One region of the Alkalibacillus sp. S2W genome, then DNA from elsewhere that is predicted to be linked to it. Evidence: riboswitches for the same ligand, from Rfam matches in the RefSeq annotation. Region 1 holds a riboswitch; the other holds the start of a gene.
The links. Region 1 has a riboswitch for cyclic di-GMP ahead of ACKXGF_RS11860 (anti-repressor SinI family protein). Riboswitches for the same ligand answer to the same signal wherever they lie in the genome.
Positions count from the first base shown of each region.

Region 2: linked by a shared signal. The riboswitch ahead of ACKXGF_RS09975 (response regulator) and the one ahead of ACKXGF_RS11860 (anti-repressor SinI family protein) in region 1 are both predicted to bind cyclic di-GMP.

Region 1 is NZ_CP177234.1:2,247,777-2,255,943, reverse strand. It holds gene ACKXGF_RS11870 (AI-2E family transporter) at 193-1,278, opposite strand; gene ACKXGF_RS11865 (IDEAL domain-containing protein) at 1,472-1,906, shown strand; gene ACKXGF_RS11860 (anti-repressor SinI family protein) at 1,936-2,064, opposite strand; cyclic di-GMP riboswitch class I at 2,086-2,168, opposite strand; gene ACKXGF_RS11855 (hypothetical protein) at 2,280-2,819, opposite strand; gene ACKXGF_RS11850 (APC family permease) at 3,061-4,557, shown strand; gene ACKXGF_RS11845 (NAD-dependent epimerase/dehydratase family protein) at 5,197-6,345, shown strand; gene ACKXGF_RS11840 (glycosyltransferase family 4 protein) at 6,376-7,500, shown strand; gene ACKXGF_RS11835 (GtrA family protein) at 7,497-7,976, shown strand; gene ACKXGF_RS11830 (YigZ family protein) at 8,015-8,167, opposite strand, start outside.
Region 2 is NZ_CP177234.1:1,849,823-1,857,989, forward strand. It holds cyclic di-GMP riboswitch class I at 856-938, shown strand; gene ACKXGF_RS09975 (response regulator) at 975-1,337, shown strand; gene ACKXGF_RS09980 (SHOCT domain-containing protein) at 1,583-2,260, shown strand; gene ACKXGF_RS09985 (thermonuclease family protein) at 2,351-3,565, shown strand; gene ACKXGF_RS09990 (XTP/dITP diphosphatase) at 3,648-4,250, opposite strand; gene rph (ribonuclease PH) at 4,258-4,998, opposite strand; gene racE (glutamate racemase) at 5,167-5,970, opposite strand; gene ACKXGF_RS10005 (MarR family winged helix-turn-helix transcriptional regulator) at 5,973-6,446, opposite strand; gene ACKXGF_RS10010 (helix-turn-helix domain-containing protein) at 6,631-6,855, opposite strand; gene ACKXGF_RS10015 (acyl-CoA thioesterase) at 6,970-7,431, opposite strand; gene sdhB (succinate dehydrogenase iron-sulfur subunit) at 7,512-8,167, opposite strand, start outside.

The sequences.
Region 1 (8,167 bases):
GGATCGAGCCTCCTCGGCCTAAAAGTATGGCCTGCGGGGTCTCGAGCTCGTGCTGTTCCCAAAGGAGTCGCCACCTTCGCTCTTCACAATACAACAACTAAGGTGTTGTATTTAATATATAAAACCAATAATAAATCTTGAAAAAGAAATGAAAGAAAACAAGACCCTCTAGCCTGAGCTAGAGGGTCTTATTCATTCAAATGAATCTTTATTCCTTAGTTTGATAATCCGGTAGATGTGACTGACGATTACTTTAATAACCGCGTAAGTCGGTACGGCGATGATCATTGCTAAGATACCACCAAATCTACCGGCAAACAGCAACAGGAATATGATCGTAATTGGATGGACTTGTAATTTTTTACCCATAACTTGGGGTGAAATAAGATTACTTTCAATCTGTTGAATGACGACTACTATGATGATGACAAGTAGTGCCTGAAACGGTGATTCGAGTAAACCAACAACCACACCAGGAAGCGTCCCGATCCATGGACCGATAAATGGAATGAAGTTCGTTAAAAGCGCTACAACAGCTAAAATTAGCGAGAATCGTAAGTCGATAATCGTGTAACCGATATAAACGAGTACACCGACAAAGCAACTAACGATAATTTGTCCTTGAATATAAGAACTTAGCGCTGAATCCATGTCATCTAAAATTTCCACGGCTTCATCTTTATAACGCTTAGGTAAGAAACCGATGATTCGACGAGGTAGTAGTTCACCATCTTTTAATAAGTAAAATAAAATGAACGGTACCACAATAATCGTAATTAAAACGTTCGCAATGAGTCCAATATATTCTGTAATTTGTGAAGCGATCTGCGAAAGAATTTGATCTAAGTTACTTTCTAAATTGTTAAAGAAATTCGTGATCGCATCTTCTTCAGGTGAAATCCGTGAGAACCAATCGCTTGCTTGTATATTGAGTAACATTTGGTTGGCATCATCAATTAAATCAGGAAGCGAGTTGGCTAAGTTGTTAAATTGTCGTTCTAATTCTGGAGCGATCAGCATAATCAGCCCTGTCACAATTCCAATACCGGTTAAAAAAACGATTAATACGGACAATGGCCGCGGTATGTATTTCGATGCGAAATCGACGAGTGGCCGAATTAAATAATAGAGAATACCCGCAATAATAATGGGAATAAATAATGTTTGAAATAAAACAAAAATCGGTTCGAAAATGAATCTTACTTTTGTTGATAGGAAGACAATGAGTAAGATTATAATTAGTCCGTATCCGATACGAAACCATTTCCCGTTTGGCATAATCATGTCACCTTCTTTATCACTAATTTATACTATTAACATAGCAATTATTTCCCATTATATCGTAGTTTAAAACAGTTTATAAGATTTGTATATAAAAATTTTGTCAAATCGCTTTAATTTTTCTGAAAAATAGTGCATAATTATAATACACAGAATTTTCAAAAATTATCTTGAGTGGGGGGTGGTGGCGGTGCAATCGGTAAAAATGTTAAAGCCTTATTATGTCAAACGAGATGAGACTTATTTAAGGATTATTTTAGCGTTTCAGTATTTTTCGATTGAACATCATGGCAAGACTTATCATTTTATTCCCTTAGAAGCACGTGAAATTATTATCGATCGACGTAGCGAACAGATTGTCAACACAGATGATCAATTTGTGTTTCAGCATGGTAAGGAATACTTGACGTTACCACTATATCAATTAATGGCATTTGAACAATTTGAAACATATGTGAACGAGCTCATCAAACGATTAAATTCAGATGCTTGCGAAGTATCGGAAGAAGAGTTATTAGATGTAATTACAACTCTAGAGCATGAAAATTTCATGCGATTAATTGATCAAGCCTTAGAAAATCGAGATGAAGCGATGTTTAACGCATTAATGGCATATTATAAGTAACGAAATGGGATGGCGACGTCGCCATCCCATTATATTGACTTATGTTTTAAAAACTGTTGAATGTCTTCTTTTTCAATGCCGAGTGCTTTAGCCATTTTGATCAGCTCAATCCATTCTTGATCAAGATAACGTAACGAAGTTGGTGCTGCTTGCCTCATTTTCGTTCCCCCCATTCACATGGTGGCAGCCTTGCAATCGTAGGTTCCCCCTTAGACCAAAAGCTTTGCGTCCCAACTTTTCAGAAGGTTTGCCTTTAGCACGTTCTTGATTTATTAAGTATAGTTTACCCTCTGATATTTAGACTGGCTACCCCCAATCCATCCAAAAGTTTCAACATGTTTTCTGAGGGTTCGCAGTAATCTGCGTACCTTCATCATGATTCACTAAGAAATGCATTCACTTCCTTGTATATGGATGACTTTAGTTTTGATTTACGGTCTTCGTATTCCGATTTTAATTCTTGTGACAGGTGCTGACCCGTTTGATCTGATTGGACATTATGCTTTAATTCTTGCATAAGTTCAGTAAATTGTTCGTCAGTTTCTTCTTCAATTTCCCGTGCTTGTCGTTCATATTTTAAAAGAACTGCTCCTCTTTTGATTGCGTTACTTGTACTTGTAAGATCAGATTCCGCTTGCTTCTCTAATTGGTTGATTTCTTCCCAAACAGATTCTTCTAGTTGATTGAGTTTGTTTATGTATTCTGTTTTGATTTTGTCAGAAGAGCTAACAGTTGTGACAGGCTTGTGTTCAGAAGCATTTAGAGTATGTTCTGTCGTTGTAGTGATTGATTGAGGTTCCGGTTCTTCAATTTGTTCTGAGTTATTTAATGAAAAGTTATCAAAAACATGTGTAGTAAGAAGATAAAAAGGGAAGATAATGATTGAAAACAAGAGTAAGCCAATCCAGCGCATCATGAGTCACCTAACTTTTTTACTTCCATCCTTACCCTTGGTCAATCATTTTATACTTGTGGTATTTTGCGTGCATTTTTTGATATTTTGCGACATTTTTAAAAAATAATGCACACAAGTCATTCATGCTTGCTCGTACTAGCACAGACGAGGTCATCGGAGATTTCCTATTATTCATTTAGTGTGCGACAATGACTTGCGTAATACTTTAACATTTTAATACGAAAAGGAGTTTTTAGTCGTGAGTGGAAGGTCAGACAAATCACTAACACGTCAGAAATTAGACAGAACATTAAAACCTCATTGGGTTTGGGCCATTGCGCTCGGTTCATCTATTGGTTGGGCATCATTTGTTATGCCAGCAAACTGGATGGGCGATGCTGGTCCGTTAGGCGTTATTTTAGGACTAACAATCGGAGCGCTACTCATGATCGTCATTGCGATCAGCTATGGTGTGCTCATTCGAGGATATCCTGTATCAGGTGGGGAATTTGCCTACGCCTTCTTAGGGTTGAACCGGACGCATGCGTATATTAGTGGTTGGTTTTTAACGCTTGGTTACATATGTATCGTAGCGTTAAATGCGACAGCCTTTTCATTAATGTTGAAATTCATCTTCCCGGATTTCATCGAACAGGCAAAGCTATATGAAATAGCAGGATGGGAAGTTTATTTAACAGAAATTATAATTACGACATTATTAATTGGTATTTTTGCATTTTTAAATATTCGTGGCTCGACGATCTCAGGTCGTATGCAGTTTATTTTTGTAGCTGTATTAATATTAGGTGTTTTAACAATTACAATTGGTATGACTTCAAGCGGGGACACATCGTTCAGTAATTTAACACCTGTCTTTAAGCCAGATATGACAGCGTTATCGGCGATTCTGACCATGGTAGCTATTGCGCCATTTGCCTATGTCGGTTTCGATAACGTTCCACAAGCCGCGGAAGAATTTAAGTTCTCATCGAAAAAAGCTTTATCGTTAATCGTGCTAGCGATTTTATTTGCAGCAGCGATTTATTCAATGATGATTGTGGCTACAGGTGTCGCTATGCCATGGCAGGAGTTATCAGGTGCGAACCATTCATGGGGCACAGGTGTTGTGGTTGAAGAAGTGATGGGGACAGCTGGTTTAATTGTTTTAGCTACAGCCTTATCAATGGGTATTTTCACTGGTTTAAATGGCTTTTTAATTTCAGCAAGCCGCGTTTTATTTGCTATGGCGCGTGGTAAAGTGCTTCCAGATATGTTCGCGCGTTTACACAAGCAGCATAACACACCGTTTTATGCGATTTTATTTGCGGCCCTCATTTCGATTATTGCGCCGTGGTTTGGTCGCGATGTACTTGGCTGGATTGTGAATATGTCTTCAGTTGGTGTATCCATTGCTTATTTCTACACCACTTACACAGCTTATAAGTTATTAAGATGGAATGATCAAGCACATGATTATAATCCAGAGTTGCATATTATTTCACCGTGGCGAAAAGTCGTGACAATCATTGGTATGGTATCAAGTATTGCTTTCTTAATATTATTGCTATACCCAGCTTCACCAGCTGCGCTTGGACAAGAGTCCTTTATTGCGTTAATTGTCTGGGTGGTACTAGGCGCGATTTTCTACATTGGACGTCGTCGCGAGTTATCTAAATATACACGAGATGAATTAGCTTATTTAATCTTAGGAGAAGACCAATATAAGTTAAAAAAAGAAGAAGATGAAGAATTCTAGATTAGAATAATTATAAAAAGTTGAACAATGTCGACAATTTTTAGGTCGCTAAACATGGGATTTTGGATTTATTTTTCAATGAATGTGACATTGTAAATATTATAGGTCTATAATAAAATGAAGATAACCTCGATCATAAGGTTATTAAGACGCTATCTTTTTGGTGCCGCTCATCTCATAGAGATGGGCGGTTTTTTTGTGCGAAATGATATTTTTATAGGTGCAGACTTTTGTCATTTATAAATTTTCATCATTAAATAGTTAATTCAATCTGAATTCAATTAAAAAGTGTGTTTTCATCATTAGGTTGATAAAATGTTGAATTATTTAAGGTTCATATAATAATGTAAAGATTTTTTAAAGTTATTGGTTAAATGAGTCCAAATTATAATTAATCAGTTATAATAAGACAAAATGGTCAAGAATTTTGGATGTTCAAATCATATTTAAGTTGATAGAATGAAGGGGTTTGATTACTCTAATCCCCTTGTTTTTTCCAAAATATTTGACAAATTCATATCATTGCTTCTATATTACTAGATACTAATTGAAATCTTGCTTATGAATGTTATGATAATGATTGTGAAATATGTTTTATCTAATTAAAAAGTGATTTAAATAAGAAAGGCGGAAAGAATTATGAATATTATTGTTGCTGGTGCAGATGGTTTTTGTGGGTGGCCAACCGCATTATATTTATCCAAGCAAGGCCATGATGTATCAATTATCGACAACTATGTAAGACGAGATATTGACCAAGAGCTTCATTCGAATTCGTTAACACCGATTACATCGTTGGATGAGCGTGTGGCGAAGTGGAAAGAGCTAACAGGTAAGGAGATCCGCGTGTACGAAGGGGATCTGACACATTATGATTTTCTAAAACAAGTGCTTAAAACGGAAGAGCCAGATGCTTTTGTTCATTTTGCTGAACAGCGCTCAGCGCCATACTCAATGATTGATCGTGAGCATGCGGTTTATACTCAGGAGAATAACGTGACAGGTACGTTGAACGTGCTTTACGGAATTCGCGAAATCGTTCCAGATTGTCATCTTATTAAATTAGGTACGATGGGTGAATATGGTACACCGAATATTCCGATCGAAGAAGGGTATATTGAAGTTGAACACAAAGGTCGCAAAGATACACTTCCGTATCCGAAGCAACCAGGTTCTTTCTACCACTTATCAAAAGTACATGATAGCCATAACATTACGTTTGCTTGTAAGATTTGGGGCATTCGTGCGACAGACCTTAACCAAGGCATTGTGTATGGTTTAGAAACAGATGAAACATTAATGGACCCAGTTTTAACAAATCGTCTTGACTATGACGGCGTATATGGTACAGCCCTTAACCGTTTCATTATTCAAGCAACTGTCGGCGAAGATATCACGGTTTATGGTTCAGGTGGTCAGACACGTGCATTCTTAAACATTCGTGATACCGTACGTTGTATCGAAATTGCAGCGGAGAATCCAGCTGATCGTGGTGAATTCCGCGTCTTTAACCAATTCACGGAATACTTCTCAGTACAAGAATTAGCTGAAAAAGTACAAAAAGTCGCGAAAGAAGAAGGCTTAGATACGAATATCGCACATTTAGATAACCCTCGTATTGAAGCGGAAGATCATTTCTACCACGCTGTAAACACGAAATTACAAGATTTAGGATTAGAGCCATATTTATTAGACGAAGAAGTTATTCGAGAAATCTTACACGCAGTTGTTGCTCATAAAGATCGCGTCATCAAAGACAATATTTTGCCAACTGTAACGTGGAAATAATAGGCGTATAGGATAAAGGACGGACTTGTTATGCATATACTCATCATCACAGAAACATTTCTACCAGCAACAGATGGCGTTGTGACCCGATTAACGCATAGTATACGTTATTTTATGAAGCAGGGTCATGATGTAACGGTAGTAGCCCCAGATTTAGGTGTTAAAGAATTTGAAGGAGCGCAGATTATAGGTGTACCTGCAAGGAAATTCTTGTTTTACCGTTCAAAATTATTTGCGTTTCCTTCGAAAAAAGTGCGCACGATTATTGAAGAGCAAGACCCAGATATTGTTCATGTCGTTAATCCTGCATTTGTTGGCGCTTCTGGGGTACACTATGCAAATAAGTTGAACTATCCATTAGTCGCGTCATACCATACACAAGTACCACGTTATGCAGATTATTATAATGTCTCGATATTTAAGCCACTCTTATGGTGGTATTTTCGAAAGTTGCATAACAAAGCCGATCTTAATCTATGCACATCGAATGTCGTGAAGCAGGAACTTGATGAGCATGATTTCCACAATGTTGAAGTGTGGGAACGTGGTGTCGATACAGAATTTTTCAATCCTGATTACGAAAGCCCTGACATGCGTGACAGGTTATCAGGTGGTCAAACTGATAAAACCTTATTACTGTTTGTCGGACGACTCGCACCAGAGAAGGAAATTGAAAAAATTCGTCATGTCCTCGATTATTCTGATCAATTTGTGTTGGGAATCGTTGGCGATGGACCGCATCGTGGCGAATTAGAAAAATATTTTGCTGGTACGAATACAGTTTTTACTGGCTTTTTACATGGCGAAGAACTAGCTAGTGCCTATGCATCAGCTGATGTCTTCGTCTTCCCATCGACCACAGAAACTCTAGGCTTAGTGCTTTCCGAAGCGATGGCAGCAGGTTTACCTGTAGTCGCAGCCAAAAGTGGCCCAACTGAAGAACAAATTACTGATGAGAAACAAGGTTTGTTATATGATCCATCAAGTAACGATGACTTTGTGAAAACGGTCAGAAAATTAGAAGATGAGTCGTTACGTCAACGCTTAAGTGAGACGGCTTATGCGGATATCCAACAAATGGGTTGGGATCGTCAATCACAACAAGCCCTTGATATCTACCACCGCGTTGCTGAACAGAAGAAGGGATCCTCATGACAGAAGAAAAGAAACGAAAGAGTGGTATTAAGCAGTTTTTCCAATTTAGCGTGATTGGTGGTTCGAATGCCGCGATTGATATCGGCGTACTGAATCTACTTTTGATTCTTTTTCCGACTACCGACACGTTAACGTTGATTCTGTTTAATACAACAGCTTACTCGTTATCTGTGTTAAATAGTTATTTATGGAATGCGTCTATTACGTTTAATCGTACGTCTAGTGGCGCTAAACGCCAACGCGTAGGGTTTATTATTCAGGCTATTATCAGTCTGGGCGTTAATAACTTAATCTTCGTTGCGATTAATGCCTTATTTGGCCTGTTCGGGATTCCAGCATGGTTGGCGTATAATATCGCTAAAGGAAGTGCCATGGTGTCATCATCACTCGCCAGCTTCTTCATGATTAAATATTACGTGTTCAAAGATTATCAAATATCATTACGTAAACAAAACAAAGCCACCAAATTGCGCTAAGCAATGTTGGTGGTTTTTTGTTGAGCTGGATCGTTTAATCAAACTTCCACATCTCGTTCTACATATTGGGTTTCGCCGTCTTTAATCGTGACTTGATCACTGGTTAAATTAATCATCCATCCTTTAAAGTCTTCTGCATCGGAAATCGGGACGAGGACGTGAAAAGTAACGGCTTCTGCGTAATCGATTGT
Region 2 (8,167 bases), 400 kb from region 1:
GATAAAAGGTCAACAAGTTTATGCCGTTTTGTGCGACAATCGTATGTAAGGAAATGGGGAAAAGAATACGTTCGAGTAAAGCCGACTAACCACGATCAGTATTACGTTAGTATCGTACGACCTTGCCGTATGCTTGCCTTTGGTTGGTCGTCTTGTCGTGTTTAGTTGACGTTGACAGCCCCCGCGGGCGTTGCGATATTTCGCGCGCTGTCGGGCGCTCAACAATTTCTTACAAATTTTCAAAGGTCGAGGGTTTGACGGCTACCAAACGGTCAAAAATTGTAACATAATCGTAATATTTATCGTTCAAAACCGTCACATCAACGCTCATAACCATTGACTCATAAGCAGTGTCAGGCGTTATTATGATACGGTGGTAACCGTTGGCGCAGGACTAGTCGGTTTTAGCGGATCGACAAGGTGGCGAGAGAAAAAAGTTATTTTAGACGAATGGCAAAGGCGTACGATAATGCGGTTTTATAAGGTGTTGGCGCGCCTCGCACTTATCAAACGCTTTTAAACCGTTGGCTTTGTAGTTGGCGTAGGGCAATGGCTGCCCTGCGTCATTTTTGTACTTATTCTAGCTTGACTGATCGCGTTATTTTAAGTAAAATATTTCTTAACTGGTCAAAACCGAAAATTGACCGTTTCATTGAACGTAATCAAACACCGCTATAATAGTGCGTGATGCTAATAACGGAAGCTGTCGGTCGCAGGTTCGATTCCTGCTCGGGACACTCTAAACGAAAAAGCTCAACTCTTTTAATTTAAAAGAGTTGAGCTTTTTTAAATTGTTCAACCTCTCTCGATAAACTTTTGTCGAAATGTGTAACATTTTGTTTAAATATGGTAGTATTCTAATTATGGCAAACTTTACGAAAGTAAAAGACGCAAAGCCACGGATCTAAGGCATAAGCTACGATGGCCGGGCTGCCTTTCCTAAATTGCCAATGATGCTAAAGGAGAGATTAAAAATGAATACCGTCTTAATAGCAGATGATTCAAAGTTTATGAGAAGATGGATTGCTTCAATTTTAAATCAATCAAACCAATATAAAGTCATTACAGAAGCTTCATGTGGAGCCAGAGCTTTAAATCAATATCTACAATACTTACCTGATTTCGTTATATTAGATCTTGTTATGGATGACCTCAATGGCCTTGATGTCCTTAAAGAAATATTACAAGAGGATCCGAAAGCAAATGTTATTATTTGTAGTTCTATGGGACAAGACGATGATATGAATCATGCTTTAAATTTTGGTGCAAAGGATTATATTATAAAACCAAATTTTGATTCTTTGATTCCTACTCTTAGCAGCCTACCCGTTTACTAACACACTCTATTTAAGTTCATATTTAATTCACTTTTCGTTTTCTTTTTCTACTAACTATGCTATATTGAAGGCAATAAATTCATTATCTTAATAAATGGCAGTAGTTTTAAAATTAGTTCAAGAAAATTATTTATTACATAAACTTTGACCAATCTATAGAAAAGAATACGCCTAAGAATAAGTAAGACACACTAACGTTACATTCAGTGTGTCTTTTTATTTATAAGGATTAGGGGGCTATTATTATGATGACTAAATCAAAAGCAGTATTTAATAAAGCAAAGCAGCGATGGAAAAAAGCTAAAGAAGAAACTGACTACAAAGAAGAACAGAGACGTCAATCTAAGAAAGAAAAAATGAAAAATTATCAGTTTTGGTTTAATGATAAACCTAGTTTTGCTGAGAAAATGACCTACATAAACCATCAACTAACGTTTGTATATGCTGAAGATAACTTAACAGAATACGGTAAACCTCTTTATACCATTGATTGCAAATATGAAAATCAAAAAGTTAAGGGTATTTTAATAGCTTTTGAAAACTATCTAGTCTTTGCATGCGCAACTAATAATCTAATAAGATATTTCGAATATACTCAAATTAAACATTTCGACACTTTATCTCCTAATAAGAATAGAATCGAACTCAGCTTTAAATATAAGGAAACCAGGCATTTATTTAAAGGGTTTATAAAGGGTGAACAAACAGATAAGATGATAAGCACCTTAAGAGGAAAGATTGATCTAAAGCCTAACAACAAACCTAAAGAACAAAACAATACCACAACTGAATCGAATTTAAAAATTAACATTGAAAATTATGATAACAAATTAGATCAATTAGAAAAATTAGGTGAATTAAGGGACAACGGTATCCTTACTGATGAGGAATTCCAAAAAGAGAAACAGAAATTACTAAATTAATAAGGAGTATTAAGAATGGAATTTATAGCACTTATATTCTTCACTTTATTTATAGGGTCTCTTGTCGCCCTTTTCAGGGGACATTTAAACTTGTTTAAAATCATACCTATAGCTAATCGTAAATCTGCAACTATATTAACATTAACGTTCTTCATTTTATTTGTTTTAGCCGTACCAAATGTCGAGGATGAATCTAGTACTTTAGCTAATAATCAATCAAACGGTAATGAAGAAGAAAATATACAAAATGAAGAAACTGATGATGAGGAAAATTCAGATACAGAAGAAGACAACGAAAACCAAAATGATGAAAATACTAATAAAGATACCCAAAACCAAACCGATGATGACAATCCTGAAAAAGAAAGTGAACAATCTTTAGAAGATGATGAACCCGAGAAAGATGAACAGAATAATAACAACGATCAACAAGCCGATCATGACGAGCAAGATCAGAGTGACAACAAGCAAAATAATGATAAAGAAAGCCAAAACGACAATTCAACAACTGATTCCAGCAATAATGCTCAAGAAGAAAATGATAGTAGCTCATCTGAGGAATCATCACAATCAAACTCGGATCGTGAGACAAATTCATCAAATGACGATGACCAATCAGATCAAACCAATAATCCCAACATGGAGACAGCAACTGTCACACGTGTTGTTGATGGCGATACAATTGAAATAGAGTTAAATGGCAAGACTGAAGATGTCAGACTATTACTAGTCGACACACCTGAAACTAAACATCCATCAAAACCTGTTCAACCCTATGGCCCTGAAGCATCTGAATTTGCAAGAAATCAACTTTCAGGTAAACAAGTTCAAGTAGAATTTGATGGTCCAAAACGTGATCATTACGATCGATTATTAGCTTATCTTTGGGTAGATGGTAAGAATTTTAATCAAATGTTATTACAAAGAGGACTTGCTCGCTTGGCATATGTCTATGACCCTCCATATACACATATGAGTGCGTTTGAACAAGCCGAATCTAATGCCAGAAATGCAGGTCGAGGTATTTGGAGTATAAATAATTACGTTCAATCTGATGGTTTTAATCATGATGAGCAGACTAATGAGAATGAACAACAAGATGATAGCTCTGAAGGTGATACCTCAAACAGTGATAGTTCTGGTTATACTGGCCCTTATGACCCGAATGGTGAAGACAAAAACTGTGGAGACTTCGATACGCATGATAATGCCCAGGCGTTTTTTGAAGCTGCAGGAGGTCCTGACTCCGATCCACATGGGTTAGATCGTGACGGAAATGGTGCAGCTTGTGAAAGTTTACCTTAGGTTTTAAATCATGACCATATCCCTGAACGATAAATGACTCACAACTTAATCGTCATTCACATAAAAAACCGTTTTGGACAATTTAGTCCAAAACGGTTTTTAATTGATCTAACATCTGATCAAGTGCATGATGTCGATGGCTTATTTGATTTTTCACCTCTGGTCCAAGCTCTGCTAGGGTTTGGTCGTACCCATTAGGTTTAAAAATCGGATCATAACCAAATCCATGCTGACCACGTCGTTCATCTATTATGACCCCGTGACATCGACCTTCAGTAGTTATTGTTTCTTGGCCAGGTTCTGCATAAGCTATGACACTTACGAATGATGCTTCACGTGTATCGTTTGTAGTCTCATTCAAACGCGTTAGGACCTTATCAATATTAGCTTCATTATTCTTTGCTTCCCCAGCATAACGAGCAGAATATACGCCTGGCTCCCCGTTTAATGCTTTCACTTCTAACCCTGAGTCATCAGCTAAAACAGGTACTTGATGGCGTTCAGCATAAGTCTTAGCTTTCAATACTGCGTTTTCCTCAAATGTCGTACCTGTCTCTTCGACATCATCCATCTCAGGAACTTCATCTTTTAAGCTTTTAACTTTCAAATTTAATTCTGCAAACATCTCATTAAATTCATTAATTTTACCTTCGTTTGTTGTTGCAACATAAATAGTTCGAGTCATCTTAACCCTACCCTTTAATTAAATTAGCGTCATCACCTAAGGCGTTTCGTTGTAATTCAAAGAGTGAAGTAATGCCGTCTGTTCCAAGTTTTAACATGTCATTTAACTGGTCGTGTGAGAATGTTGCTTCTTCCCCTGTTCCTTGGATTTCAACAAATTTTCCTTCGTCAGTCATGACCATATTTAAATCAACATCAGCTTGGGAATCTTCTTCGTAACATAAATCTAATAGAACTTGATCTTCATTATCAATACCAACTGATGTGGCTGCAAGCATGTTGGTAATAGGCATCTCATCAATTAAATTCTCATCAATTAAACGAGCACAGGCCATTGTGGTTGCGACGAATGCTCCTGTGATGGCTGCGGTACGTGTGCCACCATCTGCTTGAATGACATCACAATCAACCCAAATGGTACGTTCACCTAATTTTTCTAAGTTAATCACTGCTCTTAGCGCACGACCGATTAATCGTTGAATTTCCATTGTGCGACCTGCTACTTTACCTTTTGAAGATTCACGAATGTTACGTTGAGCTGTCGCGCGCGGTAACATAGCATATTCAGCTGTGATCCACCCTTTTCCTTCACCTTTTAAAAATGGCGGGACTTTCTTCTCGACACTTGCATTACAAATCACTTTCGTATCGCCAACAGTAATTAATACTGAACCTTCTGGATGCTTCGTGAAATTGGTCTCGATCGTTGTCTCTCGTAGTTGATCTAATTGACGTCCGTCTTCTCGCATGATTGTCCTCCTTAACATTTATTACTGAATGGCAAAACAAGTAATACCATACATCAAGTTTAAGTATATTCCTTACCCAAAATTATTTTACCGTTAATTGCATCATCTTACAACGAAAACTAGACATTCACAAAAATAAGGCCATACGAATCATTCGTATGTGCCTCATCATAAACTCACTCGATACACTTGACTATTATTAAAATGGAATAATTCATCCTTAATGCGTTTTAACACCGACAAGTGACCAGTCGTTAAAATCATTGGAATTTGTTCTTCACCTTCCATATCAGCATTTAACAACTCATAGAATGCTAGACTCGCACTAACTTCAGCGCCAGTTTCTAAAGCAGATGATAGCACCGTTATGTGATTATTTAAGACGGTCTCGATCAACGGTTGAAGCATCGGATAATGGGTACATCCTAATATTAAGGTGTCAATCGTTGAATCATTTAAAATTGGAGCTAAGCTTTCCTCAACGACTGCATAAGCTTCATCACTTCTTAAATCACCCGATTCAATTAAAGGGACAAAAAGTGGACACGCCACGCCTAATGTTTGAATAGAAGGATTAATAGTCAATAGTGCATGGTCATATGCCTGACTTGAAATGGTATTTTCCGTCCCAATAATAGCTACACGCTCTGTTTCTGTCGATTTAATCGCAGCACGAGCACCTGGTTCGATCACACCAATGACTGGAATGGGTAATTGTTCTTTCAGTTCATCAAGTACAATGGCAGTCGCGGTATTACAAGCAACGACTAACATTTTAATATCATATGTTAATAAATAGTTGACCATTTCCCAAGTGAAATGGCGTACTTCTTCTTCTGATTTAGATCCATAGGGGCATCTCAATGTGTCACCTAGATAGATGAACCGTTCTTTAGGTAATTGTCTGTTCAGTTCATACAAAACAGTCAATCCCCCAATGCCCGAATCAATGACAGCAATTGGTCTATTCACGCTTACGACTCCTTGTCTTCTTTCTGATTTTCTTCTTGTTGTTTCATTTCCTCAAACAATTGAGTCATCGAACGACGTAGTGTTTCCACTTCTTCAAGGGAGTAACTGTTTAACACATCTTTTAAATATTCTTGTCGCTTATCAATAACTTCATCAATAATGTCTTTTCCTTTACTTAGTAAATGAATTCGCACAACACGTCGATCTTTGGGGTCACGAATTCTTTCGATAAGTTCGTTTTTCTCCATTCGGTCGACCAAGTCCGTTGTTGTACTAAATGCTAAATACATTTTTTTCGATAGTTCGCCTATTGTCAGGTCACCAGAATCTAAAAGCCACTGTAAGGCAATAAATTGAGGAGGTGTGATTGGATAATGATTTAAAATTTCACGTCCTCGTTGTTTAACCATATTAGATATGTAACGAACGTCTTTTTCGAGTTCTGCAATCACTTTCGAATCATTCGTTGAATGCAATGGATTTCCTCCTTAAAAATTTAAATATAAGCTTCATCAATCATTTCTATTAATAAACTATTTAATCTTCTCATCATAGTATAACAAAAAATCTGCTTTCAATGGTGCTAAAAGTCTAGAAGTGTTTTTTTACCAACACAAATCAACTTATAGATAAAAAACCGGCTAATAAATAGCCGGCCAATTACAACTGTATTTCACCAAGCCGAATTAACTCAACAACAGCTTGGGAACGCCCCTTCACTTGTAATTTTTGAATGGTATTGGAAATATGATTTCTGACTGTTTTTTCAGAAATAAACAATTCATTTGCAATGTCCCTTGTCGTTTTGTCTTCTACAAGTAATTCGAACACTTCTCTTTCTCGTTTTGTTAATAAATTACTAGGTTGATATGGTCTAGTGTCCAAGTGGTAACCCCTCCTCCATACAGAAGTGAGCTACTTCTAGCATGAGGAAATGTTTAGTCACCATAGTTTATGACAGATTAAAGCGACGCGTTCGCAACATTTGTCTTGGTTTTATTAATTTGTTACTTGATCAGCATTTTGTAAGCGTTCTAATTGATCCTCCGAAAAAGGTTCTGGCTTTTGTTTCTCTGCATGAATTTGTACAACACGTCCTCGACCTGCTAAACAGATATCACCTTTTTCATTGATCCCCATATAATGAATATCAATTGACGTGTTACCAATATGTGCTGTTTTAACAAAAACTTTAATTTGTTCTCCGAAGTAAATCTGGCTAAGATAATCGCACTGAAGATCACTTACGACAGGTATTTTTGTCGTATTTTCGTCTAAACTGCCAAACAGTCCGATTTTATTCATATACTCAATACGAGCTTGTTCAAAATATATAAAAGGAGACACATTATTGACATGCCCAAACATATCAGTTTCTGAAAAACGAATATCAATTGGTATGTAAAAAGAAAAGCTTTCTTTCCATTGTTGAAAATCTTCAATATATCCTGGTGTTTTCATAATAACCTCCATATTTACTTTAAAATTCTGACAATATAGGTTTTAAAAAAGGGCTGACTTAGTCAGCCCTTTATGAAGTCTTAGACGTGATGGTCACTACCAAAGAAGCTCTTGAATGAGTGTAATGTAGCTTCACGGTTTAATGCAGCAATTGAAGTTGTCAAAGGAATACCTTTTGGACAAGCTTCCACACAGTTTTGTGCATTACCACACGCTTGTAAGCCACCTTCATCTAAAACTGCTTCCATCCGTTCAGCTTTATGATACTCACCTGTTGGATGTGTATTAAACAAACGAACCTGTGAGAGTGCTGCAGGTCCAATGAAGTCTGAGTTATCATTCACATTTGGACAAGCTTCTAAACAAACACCACATGTCATACATTTTGATAGTTCGTAAGCCCATTGACGTTTACTTTCAGGCATCCGTTGACCTTCTCCAAGATCGTAAGTACCATCAATTGGAACCCATGCTTTCACTTGTTTAAGTGAATCGAACATTTGGCTACGGTCTACTGCTAAGTCACGCATAACCGGGAATGTTCTCATTGGCTCTAAACGAACAGGTAGTTCTAGTTGATCAATTAATGCAGTACAAGACTGCATGGCTTTTCCATTAATGACCATAGAACAAGCGCCACATACCTCTTCTAAACAACCCATATCCCAATAAACTGGAGTTGTTTCTTCTCCTTTAGCATTTACTGGGTTACGGCGGATTTCCATAAGTGCGGAAA